4 regions of the Ruminococcus sp. Marseille-P328 genome follow, and region 2 is predicted to be linked to each of the others. Evidence: riboswitches for the same ligand, from Rfam matches in the RefSeq annotation. Region 2 holds a riboswitch; each other region holds the start of a gene.
What was found. Region 2 has a riboswitch for cobalamin ahead of ACESTK_RS06325 (sirohydrochlorin cobaltochelatase). Riboswitches for the same ligand answer to the same signal wherever they lie in the genome.
Positions count from the first base shown of each region.

Region 1: linked by a shared signal. The riboswitch ahead of ACESTK_RS17355 (hypothetical protein) and the one ahead of ACESTK_RS06325 (sirohydrochlorin cobaltochelatase) in region 2 are both predicted to bind cobalamin.
Region 3: linked by a shared signal. The riboswitch ahead of ACESTK_RS10635 (cysteine-rich small domain-containing protein) and the one ahead of ACESTK_RS06325 (sirohydrochlorin cobaltochelatase) in region 2 are both predicted to bind cobalamin.
Region 4: linked by a shared signal. The riboswitch ahead of ACESTK_RS07680 (class I SAM-dependent methyltransferase) and the one ahead of ACESTK_RS06325 (sirohydrochlorin cobaltochelatase) in region 2 are both predicted to bind cobalamin.

Region 1 covers NZ_CAXUBQ010000029.1:19,397-22,546, forward strand. Annotated here, with positions in the region: gene ACESTK_RS17350 (VanW family protein) at 1-1,219, shown strand, start outside; cobalamin riboswitch at 1,295-1,496, shown strand; gene ACESTK_RS17355 (hypothetical protein) at 1,694-3,150, shown strand, end outside.
Region 2 covers NZ_CAXUBQ010000006.1:140,793-143,942, forward strand. Annotated here, with positions in the region: gene ACESTK_RS06310 (heavy metal translocating P-type ATPase) at 1-401, opposite strand, end outside; gene ACESTK_RS06315 (metal-sensing transcriptional repressor) at 501-884, opposite strand; partial or broken gene ACESTK_RS06320 (DUF6783 domain-containing protein) at 1,046-1,210, opposite strand; cobalamin riboswitch at 1,321-1,497, shown strand; gene ACESTK_RS06325 (sirohydrochlorin cobaltochelatase) at 1,700-3,076, shown strand.
Region 3 covers NZ_CAXUBQ010000013.1:44,801-47,950, forward strand. Annotated here, with positions in the region: gene ACESTK_RS10630 (GDSL-type esterase/lipase family protein) at 1-930, shown strand, start outside; cobalamin riboswitch at 1,022-1,210, shown strand; gene ACESTK_RS10635 (cysteine-rich small domain-containing protein) at 1,671-1,979, shown strand; gene ACESTK_RS10640 (phosphatase) at 2,103-2,816, opposite strand; gene ACESTK_RS10645 (BMC domain-containing protein) at 3,096-3,150, shown strand, end outside.
Region 4 covers NZ_CAXUBQ010000008.1:84,870-88,019, forward strand. Annotated here, with positions in the region: gene hemL (glutamate-1-semialdehyde 2,1-aminomutase) at 1-85, shown strand, start outside; gene ACESTK_RS07675 (lactonase family protein) at 309-1,397, shown strand; cobalamin riboswitch at 1,460-1,658, shown strand; gene ACESTK_RS07680 (class I SAM-dependent methyltransferase) at 1,804-2,529, shown strand; gene nikB (nickel ABC transporter permease) at 2,534-3,150, shown strand, end outside.

The sequences.
Region 1 (3,150 bases), on a different contig from region 2:
GACCATTACCCTGAATGGAAAGAACTTTAAGGTATCCATCTATCCTGTTCTCGGTCTTGATGTAAAATCAATTGTAGAAAGTGCCTATGCTCTTGGACATGGTGCCTGGTTTACTCATGGAACTGACCGCATCGAACTGATGAACAGCAAGACAAAGGAAGAAGTCACCCTTATGCCAGAAGCCCGAAACAAAGACGAACTGGACAAGCTTCTGGAGGATGCTGGAATTTCAAAGGGATCCACCACTATACAGACTTCCTGTGAACTTACAGATACAGAGCTGGTTATCACTAAGGGAAAAACCGGAATCGGTCCGGATATGGATGCATTGAAAGAAGCGATTCTAAAAGCAATTTCCATAGAAGATTATGAAGCTGTTATCGAATGTCCTACTATGAAGACACCGCCAGAGGAACTGGATCTGGAAGCCTATTATGAAAAAGTACATACAGATGCCACAGATGCTTCTCTGGGGGAAAATAATGAAATTATTCCGGCAGTTACCGGAATTTCATTTGATGTGAAGTCAGCTGCAAAGAAGCTGGAAAAAGCAAAAGAAGGGGCAAAGATTACCATCCCCCTTGAAATAACCCTACCCGAAGTTTCTACAGAAGAGCTAGAAGCCCTTCCTTATCTGAATCTTCTTGGTACTTATACTACATATGGCGGCGGTACCGAAAACCGTGTTGCCAATTTGAAGCTTGCCGTGGAAGCCTGTGATGGAGTGGAACTTCAGCCAGGACAGATTTTTTCCTACAACGATACTTTAGGTCCACGTACTGAGGAACGAGGGTACAGGGAAGCAACTGTAATTGTAGGAGGCGAACATGCCCAGGATATCGGAGGCGGAATCTGCCAGATTTCCACTACGTTGTTTATGGCATGCCTGCAGTCTGATCTGACCATTGTTGAGCGTCATAATCACGCTGCCCGAATTGATTATGTTGAGGATGGTCTGGACGCAGCAGTGGTGTGGGGAGGTCAGGATTTCCGTTTTCAGAATAATACTGCTTATCCAATTAAAATTGAAGCCTCTTACGATGAAAAAGAGGAAGCCGTAACGGTATCCATTTACGGAACCCAAACTGACAATAATACGGTAGAGATTACTACAGAGCATTCCGATCCAAACACCTGTAAAACCTACCGCAGTGTCTACGATGAGAATGGAACACTTCTCCGCACAGATGAAGTCGGGTACAGTAAATACAAGCAATAACCCTATAAATCTATTGATTTCGACATAACGGTCTGCTATAATGAGGTGAATTGAATAAATCCGTTTTCAGTGCCAGACATATCTGTCTGCTACAGCGTGCAGATTGTGAGAATATTTTTTCAACACGCTCTAAGAGGGAATCAGGTGAAAGTCCTGAACGATCCGGTCACTGTAACCAGGGAGTAGAATCCAGTGAAACCATTGGTATATTGCTGAGAAGGATGGATTCTGTGTTGATCTGTAAGTCAGGAAACCTGCTGAATTCGTTTAATGAAAGCTTCCGAAGAAAGTACTTCATTCTCATTAATATATTTGATAATACAATATATTGAATTTTTAATGCCTGTTTTCTCAGAGGAAGCAGGCATTTTTTTGAAATAATCCTGTCAGGATTGCCCATTGTACAAACAGGCTCCAGAAGCAGTTGGGATTTATTCAAATTATAAAATAATAGGAAGAATCGAGGAAAAAGAAATGAAAAGAAATTCAAAACGCTTTCTTGCACTGTTTCTTTCCGTCGCGATGACGGTCACTCCTGCTGTACTTACACAGGCAGAAAATGAGGATGCAAACGTACAGGTTTCTGTTACACCAACTCCAGAAACAGAGGCGGAGAAGACTGCTGTTGCTGCTGAGACTCCTGTGCAGGAGAACGCAACAGCTGAGGAAGAAAACACTGACACTACAGTAACTCCGGCAGCAGTGGATGCCTCTGCTGTGAAAGAGACACCTGCTGCTACAGAAACACCTGCCTCTGAGACCACTCCTGAGGTTACTGCATCACTTGCTGAAGAAAGCAAAAATGAGGAAGCAGAAGCTCCACAGCCTACAGCTGCACCAGAAACAACAGAAGAGGGCAAAACCGAAGAGACAGATAAACCAGAAACAAAGCCAGAGGATCTGAACCCAGATGGTTCCAACATGACCATTGACAAGGAAGATAACAGTGCATATAAAATGCTTAAAATCAAAAGCTCTTCTGCTGAATTAAATGGTGATAAAATTAAGATAACCCTCAATACTGACGGAAAGAACTATGAGAAGCTTTATCTTGGTTCTAAGGAAGATCCTGACGAAGCAAAAAATGCAGCAGCAATCGTTGGTACAGAAAATGAAGATGGTTATACTTTCATTTTTGAGGTTCCTGCCAGTGAACAGGTCCAGACTTTCAGCATCGTACCATTTTCTGTAAAAAATCAGAAATGGTACACAAATATGGCTTTGAAACTGAACGTTCCAGGAATGAAAGCCCCGGAACCAACAGCTACTCCAGAGCCAACTGCAGCCCCTGAGCCAACTGCCACTCCACTGCCAACTGCTGCTCCAACACCGGAACCAACTGTTTCCCCAGAGCCTACCGAAGCACCGGTTGAGACTCCTGCACCAACTGAAACTCCAGTGCCAAGCACAACTCCGGAAGCAACCACCACCCCAGAGCCAACAGCACCCCCTGCTCCAGGCAGCTGTGCAAGCGGAATTTATAATATTACAGTAAACTCCAGTTCATCTATGTTCCGTGTAATTGACTGTGTCCTTACTTCCAAAAACGGAAAGATGACAGCTGTTCTTACTTTAAGCGGAACTGGTTACGACTATCTATGTCTTGGAACAAAAGAAGAAGCTGCCGCAGCCGATTCCTCCACCTGGATTCCATATGTGGCAGACGCAAATGGCAAATATACATATGAGATTCCCGTTGAAGCCCTGGACAATGGAATTGCAGTTGCTGCTTTTTCCCACAAAAACCAGATCTGGTATGACAGGATCCTGACTTTCCAGTCCGGCACTTTGAATAAGATAGGTGACGTACAGGATGATCCGCAGCCAGATACTGCTCCTGACACAACAATCACAGCAACTCCTGCACCCACTGCAAAGCCAAATAAAAAACCGACAGCAACTCCTACACCAACAGCAACTCCAAAGCCAGA
Region 2 (3,150 bases):
AGCAGCTGTACAAGTCCCATGGCGATATGGTTGCCATCAAACCAGGCTGGCAGCGGCCATCCCCACATCATGTGTCCCATGGAAAAGTACATCAGCACCAGAAGAAAACCTACTGAGGCAATAAGCCGTTTCCTGAGGAGTGGCGTTTCGTGATCTTCCAAGGCTTTCTCAGCATCGGAAACGGATTCCGTCTGACCGGAAGCACCCTTCAGGCTGCAGCCGTATCCGGCTTCTTCTACAGCTGAGACAATGGCAGAGGCTGAGGCAGTTCCTTCCACTCCCATGGAATTGGTAAGCAGGCTTACGGAGCAGGAAGTAACTCCCGGAACCTTGTTTACCGCTTTTTCCACACGGGCGCTGCAGGCTGCACAGCTCATGCCGGTGACGTTGTATTGTTCCATAATAAATTCCTCCTTCGAATACAGTGTTTCGATACCAACGGACTGCTCTGCGCATTCGTACCTCCGCAGGCAGGTACACATTCGGAATGCGCTGGTATCTCACTTCATTAGCTTCTGCAAAGTTGCAACCAGCTCATCAATGGTTTCGTCTTTACCATCACGGATATCTCTTGCCACACAGGTTCGGATATGATTGGCGAGAAGTTCCTTATTAAATGCATTCACAGCAGCATTTACAGCTGCTGACTGAATAAGAATATCGTTGCAGTAAGCGTCATTCTCCAGCATTCCTATAATCCCCCTTATCTGGCCTTCAATACGTTTCAGACGGTTTACCAGCTTCCTGCGCTCTGCTTCGGAACGATCGGTGTGCTTGGTACAACAGCAGGAACAGACCTTCTTGGTAGGTTCCTGGCTGGAAAGAGTTTCTGGATTGGCTGCGGTGTGGCTGCAGCAGGATTCGGATTTATAATCAGCTGTCATAGGCGGACTCCTTTCCTTATATACCCCTTAGGGGTATGTATTTGATGAAACTAATATATACCCTGGCGGGGTATTTGTCAATAAGTAATTCACAGAAAAACTGAGAATTGCGGCGCGAAACCATGCGAAAGCATGATTCCTGTGTATCGCGAAGCGTGTTGCTATGAACGGAGTGAATAGTAATCTGTTTGAAAAATTATTCCCGCAATCTGCACGCCCCACTTTGCGGTATATTTCTTCCGAATTTGTTTGCGTAGTCAGCTACGGCGTCTTCATGCTACGGTGCCCTCATCCGGACGAAATCTCCCACAAATTGTGCCGCACATCTTGCGGAACGCATTTTTTAAATACACTATAGTTCATAGAAAATACATAAAAAGTTCATAAAAAATATATAATAATATGGTACATATTAAATATCCGAGTCGAATATGTATAATGGTTATAGCGCAAAGGTTGCATCATAAACATGATGCGCAAAAGAGAATCCGGTGAGAGTCCGGAACGATGCCGTCACTGTGTAAGGGAGCTGCTTCAGAGCCCACTGGGAAACCGGGAAGGGGGAGCAGTGTTGACCGAAGTCAGGAGAACTGCCTTTGCGTGGAATCTTAGGTCTGCGGTACACAGAACTTGTATTCTCATAACGATACATGAATATTTCCTGAATGTTTTTTGGAAGAAAAGTGTGTATATGAGAATGTGTGCAGTCGCAGAAAATGCGGCTGTTTTTATGCAATGGGAGATTGGTGATAGATTTCCCATAGGATTCTTTATACGTGATTCTATCCGGAAATACAAAAAAAGAGGAAAAAGAAATGAAAAGAAAATCTTTATTAGCAATCCTTCTTGCAGCTTCTATGGCAGCAAGCATGACAGCAGCAACAGCAACTGTTGCATTTGCAGAGACAGAGGAAGCAGCAGAGGAGACAACAGACGATGCAGAGGCAGCTGACGATGGGGAAGAAGCTGATGATGCTGAGACAACAGACGATGCAGAAGAAGCTGATGATGTTGAGACAACAAGCGATGTTGAAGTAGCTGACGATGCAGAAGAAGCTGATGATGCTGGGACAACAGACGATGCAGAAGCAGCTGATGACACTGCAGATGCAGATAAGGAAGCGGCTGATAAAGTAGCAGCACTTATCGATGCTATTTATGTTCAGGAGAGAACAGATGATACAGATAAGCAGTGCAAGGAAGCTAAAGAAGCATGGGATGCCCTTACAGATGCTCAGAAAGAGCTTGTAGAGGGAGAAGAGGCCAGCCCAGAGTATTTCGGACGTGATACAGGTGATGCTTCCAAGGATGATCCTCGTAATCAGGACGAGATCGGTGAGAATGAGCTTCTTGTAGTAAGCTTTGGTACATCCTTTAACGACAGCCGTGCAGAGGATATTAAGGGAATCGAGGATGCTCTTGCAGAAGCATTCCCGGATTGGTCTGTAAGAAGAGCATTTACCGCTCAGATCATTATCAACCATGTACAGGCAAGAGATGATGAGAAGATTGATAACATGCAGCAGGCACTTGACCGTGCAGTAGCAAACGGTGTTAAGAATCTTGTAGTTCAGCCTACACATCTTATGCATGGTGCTGAGTACGATGAGATGGTAGAAGCTATTGATGCTTACAAAGATAAATTTGAATCTGTAGCAATCGCTGAACCAATGCTTGGTGAGGTTGGCGATGACGCTACCGTTATCAACGATGACAAAGCTGCTGTTGCTCAGGCAATCACAGATGAAGCTGTAAAAGAAGCTGGATATGACAGCATGGAAGCAGCTGCAGAAGATGGAACCGCATTTGTATTCATGGGACATGGTACTTCCCATACAGCAAACGTTACATATGATCAGATGCAGACCCAGATGGAGAAACTTGAATTCACAAACGCATTCATCGGTACTGTAGAAGGTGAGCCAGAGGATACAGCTTGTGATGAAGTTATCAATAAAGTAAAAGATGCCGGATTCAAGAAAGTAATCCTTCGTCCGCTTATGGTTGTTGCTGGTGACCATGCAAACAATGATATGGCTGGTGATGATGATGACTCCTGGAAGAGCATGTTCGAGGCTTCTGGAGATTTCGATGAGATTGACTGCCAGATCGAAGGTCTTGGAAGAATTGACGCTGTTGAGCAGCTTTATGTAGCTCATACTCAGGCAGCTATTGATTCCATCGCGAAATAATTATCCTGGTATAAATTGTTATTGCAACAGAACAAAAGCAGCTGCTCCTACACTGTGGGGCAGCTGTTTGAGTA
Region 3 (3,150 bases), on a different contig from region 2:
AAAGCAACAGAAATATGGGTGAAAATCCGCTCCGATTATGATGTTTTTGAGCCATGGGTGGATGTGATCGTAGACGGCGTATTGTCCCAACGGCTTATGGTAAATAAGGGAGAACAGGAAATCTGTCTTTTCCGTAATATGGAAAGGGATAAGGTAAGAAATGTAAAGCTTCTTCGTGATACTCCTGCGTTTCCCACAGATGAAAAAACATTGCTTCAGCTTCTGGAGGTTGAAACTGACGGTGAGTTTTTACCTCTTGAAACACCAAAGCTCAGATTGGAGGTAATAGGGGACAGCATTACCTCTGGTGAGGGCGGCAGCGGTGCAGGAGAAGAAATGACATGGAATTCCTTTTGCTTTAATGCCGTGGATAATTATGCATATATGGCAGCAAAAGAACTGGGCGCGGTGTACAATTGCATCAGTCAGAGCGGCTGGGGCGTTTTCTGTTCCTGGGAAGGCAATGAGCAGCAGGCAATCCCGCTATATTATGAGCAGGTGTGCGGTCTTTTAAATGGAGAAAGAAACAAACAACTGGGTGCTATGGAAAAATGGGATTTCCAGAAGTTTCAGCCTGATGTGATCGTAGTGAATCTGGGGACAAACGACAGCAGCGGCACGAAGAATATGGACAGAGTTGGAAAGGCTGTGGAAGACTTTTTGAGAAAACTGCGCGTATGTAATCCAGAAAGCTATATTCTGTGGTGTTATGGAATGCTTGGAGATGAGATTTTGCCTACGCTTGAGAAAGCGGTGGGGAATTATAAAAGAAAAACAGGGGATGAGCGCGTGGAATTTGTGAAGCTTCCGGATACACAGGAAGGAGAATTTGGATCAAGGCAGCACCCAGGGCACAGATCTCATGAAAGAACAGCGAAAATCCTGGTGGAGAAGATTCAGGAAAAAATGACGCTGCTGGTCACGCCGTGACTAGCAACATCTGGTTGATAAAAAAATAACAAAAATCTTTTCAAAGGGTTGACAAAGACAGTGACCGGTGGTACTATGGTGTCAGTATAATTCCATAGTGAACATATTAAGTGCTGACAGCTATAAGCTGGCAGAAAGAGGGAATCAGGTGAGAAACCTGAGCGATCCGGTCACTGTAACAGAGGAGCGAATCTCATAGTCCATTGTGCTTGCGCATGAGAAGGAGAGAGGATGTGATGATCCTGGAGCCAGGAAACCTGCTTGGTATGGCGAGGTTAAACTTCCGATGAAAGTGTAACAACCAGTTTTGGGGAATCCGCAGCCCTGAGATGTTGTCCGCTTTTGTGAGTGGACATTTTTTATGGAATGATCGCCTGTTCAGAAGAATTATACAGATTAAATGGCAGGCGATACTACTTCGGATGAAACCGTTCCCTCCGCGTATATATGAACGGATCATATTCTACCCCGGAGTAGCATCGCTCCCTCTTAAATAATGATGATTCAGAAGCCGCATATGCGGTATTTTTTTTACACTTTTCCTGAGCCTGTTTGTAGAATTATTCCCGTAATCTCCTGCAGGGTGTGACGCACATCTTACAGAAAGCCTTTTTTAAACACGCTCTGGCCGTATTCTATTCCTGTAAGCGGGATTCTTTTTTTGCATTTGATTTTGGGGCATTACGAAATAGAATATAAAGAATATTTTGTTTTGAGCTGTATGAGATAAGGAGAGAAATATGGAGAAAAAATATTGGGAAGATAAAGAATACGCTTATTTCAGTCATAAGAAATGTGAGTATTTTCCATGCCATAAAGGAGCTGATCCAGAGGACTTTAACTGTCTGTTCTGCTATTGCCCGCTTTATGCCCTTGGAGACAAATGCGGCGGAAATTTCAAATATAATGAGAAGGGATTTAAAGATTGTACGAATTGTCAGCTACCTCATAAGAAGAAAAACTACGGTTATGTGACAGGAAAATATCAGGAACTTGCTGCGATGATGCAGAAAGTAAGAGAAGCAGATCATAAAAATGAAAATGAGTAATCAAAGAAATAAGTATAAAAAACTCTCCGGAATATATACGAAGTTAAGCTTACGTATTTATATTTCTCGGAGAGTTTTTGCGTAATGCAAAATTCCATTGGAATTCTGCAAGCTGGATCCTTTTTATCGTATGCTTAACAGCATCTTTAATTTCGGAATCTGGTTGTTGAGAATCAGACCCTCTGGAAACATAGCATTATGAACGAAATCAGCGGCATAAGTGAAGTCTCCAATATGCTCTGTTCCATGACTGTCACTGGAAAGCACGATTGGAACCAGATACTTCCGGCAGCAGGACAGGATCTGCGCGCAGTTGGCATGGGTATCGCCCCGATATCCGTAAGGTGCCAGGGAAGCTTCGTTGATCTCAAGGAGAACACCGTTTTCACCGGCAGCCTTTACAACTGCGTCGTAATCTATGTCATACTGGGGATTATCAATGTGTCCCAGGATCTTTATAACCGGATTCTTCATTACGTTCAGAAAAGCAGCAGTATTTTCTTCCCTGGTCTTTGGCCGGAAATTCTGATAATGCATGCTGGCGATTGCGTAGTCCAGCTTATCAAGAAGCTCCTGTGGCAGATCTGTTTTTCCATCGGTATCCAGAATGTTCAGTTCAATTCCATATAATAATTCCACATCGAAACGCTTCCTGGGCGAATAGATCAGGCTTCGGAAATAAGAAGAAGTTCCGGCAGACAGAGTGGCTGGTCCGTGGTCTGTGATTCCAAGAAGCTTCAGCCCTTTTTGAGAAGCAGCCTTTGCCATGTCGCTGATGGTGCAGGTTGTGCCGTGTCCGCTGGCAATGGAATGTGTGTGTATATCAGAAAGATACATAAAATCATCTCCTAGTCAAGATTACGTGAATATATGCAGCTGGTAATTTCACTATAAAAGTGTTTTGAAAAGCCATTTACAGTTAACTTTAGTATGCCAGAGGGAAAAAAACATGTCAATCATAAATAAGAAAAAACAGAGAAAACAAATAAAAACAACATTGTACTACAAGAAAAACCACATATAACATGCCAGGAAATGTTGCTTTTTGTTGACACTTGGAAATCAGAAAGGTATAATCAAATCAGATTATAAAAACTCTTTATTCAGGAGGAGAAAATGGGATACACAGATAATATGTCTCCGGAAATGAAACAGAGAATCGTACAGGAGC
Region 4 (3,150 bases), on a different contig from region 2:
CCAGTTTGAAGCCATGTTCCTGTCAGCGGCTCATACAGATGAAATTATTATGGAAACTCTGGATGCAGTAAAGCTTGTTCTTTGAAAATGTGTGTGGTATAATTTAGACACAATTACATAAAAGAAACCAGAATACGAGTTGCTGTAATAAAATGCGGCTGTAATAAATGAACCGTGGCAGAGGATTTACTGATATAGAGAATGCAGTAATATTCAGAGCTGCACAGTGACCCGCTACGCTGTAAAAAAGATCGGAAGAACAGCGTGAACGGATGGTTTCCAGAAAGAGACTGTAGGAGGCTAGACAAATGGGTAAGAAATATGTGGCTTATGTAGGAACCTATACTCACGGAACCAGCAAGGGAATTCAGGTTTATGACGTGAACCTGGAAGAAGGTACTCTCACAGAGAGAAGTGAAGTGGAAGTAAGTAATGCGTCTTATACCGCGGTATCCAAGAATGGAAAATACCTTTATTCTATCGAGGATGAGGGCGTTGCGGTATTCAAGCGTGATCATAATGGCGATTTGGCACGTATCAACAGCGTGGATATTGATGGCATGAGAGGTTGTTTCCTTGCTACAGACGTAGATGGCAAATATCTTTACGTAGCAGGTTATCACGATGGAAAGGTAACCGTTGTACACACTCATAAGGATGGACGTCTTGGAAGTGTTATGGACGGTGTTTTCCACACTGGTCTTGGAAGTGTTGCAGAGCGTAACTTCCGTCCTCACGTAAACTGTGTACGTCCTACTCCGGATAATAAATATCTCTGCGCAGTAGATAATGGAATTGACCAGATCAAGGTCTATCGTATTAATAAGCGGACAGATAAGCTGGAGCTGGTGGATATTGTAAGATGCCCGAGAGAGAGCGGACCGCGTATTATCCGTTTCAGCGCAGATGGACGTTATGCATATGTTCTGTTTGAGCTGAGCAATGAGATTAAAGTGTACAGCTACAATGGAGAGGGTGATACTCCGGAGTTTGAGCTGCTTCAAAGTGTTTCCACCCTTGCGAAGAAGGAAGACGGAAGCGTATCTCATAATGCCGCATCAGGTCTTGCTCTTGCACCGGATGGCAAGCATTTATTCTGCACTACAGCAGGTGAGAATACAGTAGGTATGTTTGAGGTAGATGGTGAGACTGGTCTTCTGGATCGTAAATTTGTTCTTCCTGTAAGTGGTGATTATCCGAAAGACCTTGTTATTTTCCCGGATAATCAGCACATTGCCGTTGCCAACCACTCCAGCAACAGCATTACAACCTTCAAGGTTGACTACGAGAAGAACATCATTATGATGAAGGGCAAACCACGTAAGATCGAGACCCCGAACTGTATCAATATCTGGCCGGTACCGGATGGAGAGGATATTGAGGATATAGAGGCCTGATAAATTCTGATTGACAAACAGGAAATGCTGTATTATACTTTTTTGATGTTGTGTTGAGAATTGAATAAAACGACCATTTTGGTGCCTGGTGGAAATTAAAATAAATTCTAGCAGGTCAAACGGGAAACAGGTGAAAATCCTGTGCTATGCCGTAGCTGTAACAGTTGAGTAAGCTTTCGAAACCACTGAATTTTTATCGGGAAGGGAAAGCATTATGATGACACTGGAGCCAGAATACCGGCCAGAATGAAGAACTTTTGCTGCGGGGCACGGTATAGGGGTTGGTTTTATATAACAGGATTATTATGTCATTAAGCCGCTGCGTTAGCAGCGGCTTTTTCACGCTTTTATTACATGAATTCCCTGATTTGGCAGAAGTTTATGCTATTGGAAAGGATAAACACAAATGGCAGAATTGTTAAAGAATATTCAGTCATATTGGGATATGAGAGCTGGAGGATTTTCAGATGCCAGTATGGAAGAAAGAAAAACAGAACCTGGAGAGAGATGGGAAAATATTTTCAAAAATTCTCTCAAAGCGGGATGCCATGTATTAGATGATGGGTGTGGCGCTGGCTTTTTTACCACTTTGCTTGCTTCGATGGGATTTCAGGTGACTGCGGTAGATTATAGCACAAAAATGCTGGAAGAAGTCAGAAGAAATCTGGAGACAGAAGGACTTAAAGCAGAACTTCATCAGATGGATGTGCAAAGCTTAGAATTTGCTGATAATTCCTTCGACGCAGTGGTATCAAGAAATGTATTCTGGAACCTGGAGCATGCAGATAAAGCTTATGAGGAAGCGTACAGGGTTCTAAAAAAAGATGGAATTCTAATTCTGGAAGATGGAAATTATTATCGCCGTTTTTTTAGTGATAAGTATCAGAAAGCCTATGATGAGTTTCAGCGGGGACATCAAAAAGAAGAACAAGGGTGCCATGCGCGACATAATAAAGAAAATGTAGATTTTTCCATTATGGATGAAATTGCAAAGAAATTGCCAATGAGTCAGGTAGATCGACCTGCCTGGGATTTTAATAAACTTGTAGAAACAGGATTTCATAAAATACAGGTGGAAATAGCTGGCAGCCCTTTACCGATGAGTTTTTGTATTGTAGCACAGAAAGGCTGAAAAAGTGAAAAGAGAGATTATAAAACGACTGATTTCACTTGTGATTATTTTGTTTGGGCTGTCTCTGATGACCTTTGGACTTACATATATTTTGCCGTCAAATCCAGCTGAACAGCTGGCAGAATCTATGGGTGCAGGTCATGACCGGGAGGTAATCGCAAAGATTGAAGAAAAATACGGATTAGACAAATCTTTTGGAGAGCAGTATGTGAACTGGCTGAAGGGTGCGTTACATGGCGATTTCGGAATGTCGGTAAAATATGCACAGCCCGTTTCCCAGGTATTAGGAAGAAAACTCCCCAATACGGTTAAACTGGCAGTTGCATCGTTTATTCTGATGATATTAATTTCTTTTCCGTTAGGAATTTTATCAGCAGTATATAAGGATAAAAAGGCTGATTATATTATTCGGTTTATGTCTTTTATTGGAATTTCACTGCCTAGCTTCTGGGTTGGTATGATGATGATCTATTTTTTTGCAGTTAAGATGCACTGGCTGCCTGTGGGGGGATCAGATTCTTTTAAAAGTCTGATCATGCCGTCTGTAACACTTTCGTTAAGCATGAGTGCGTACTACATAAGACGGATCAGGGCGGTAATGGTCGAGCAGATGAATGAGGA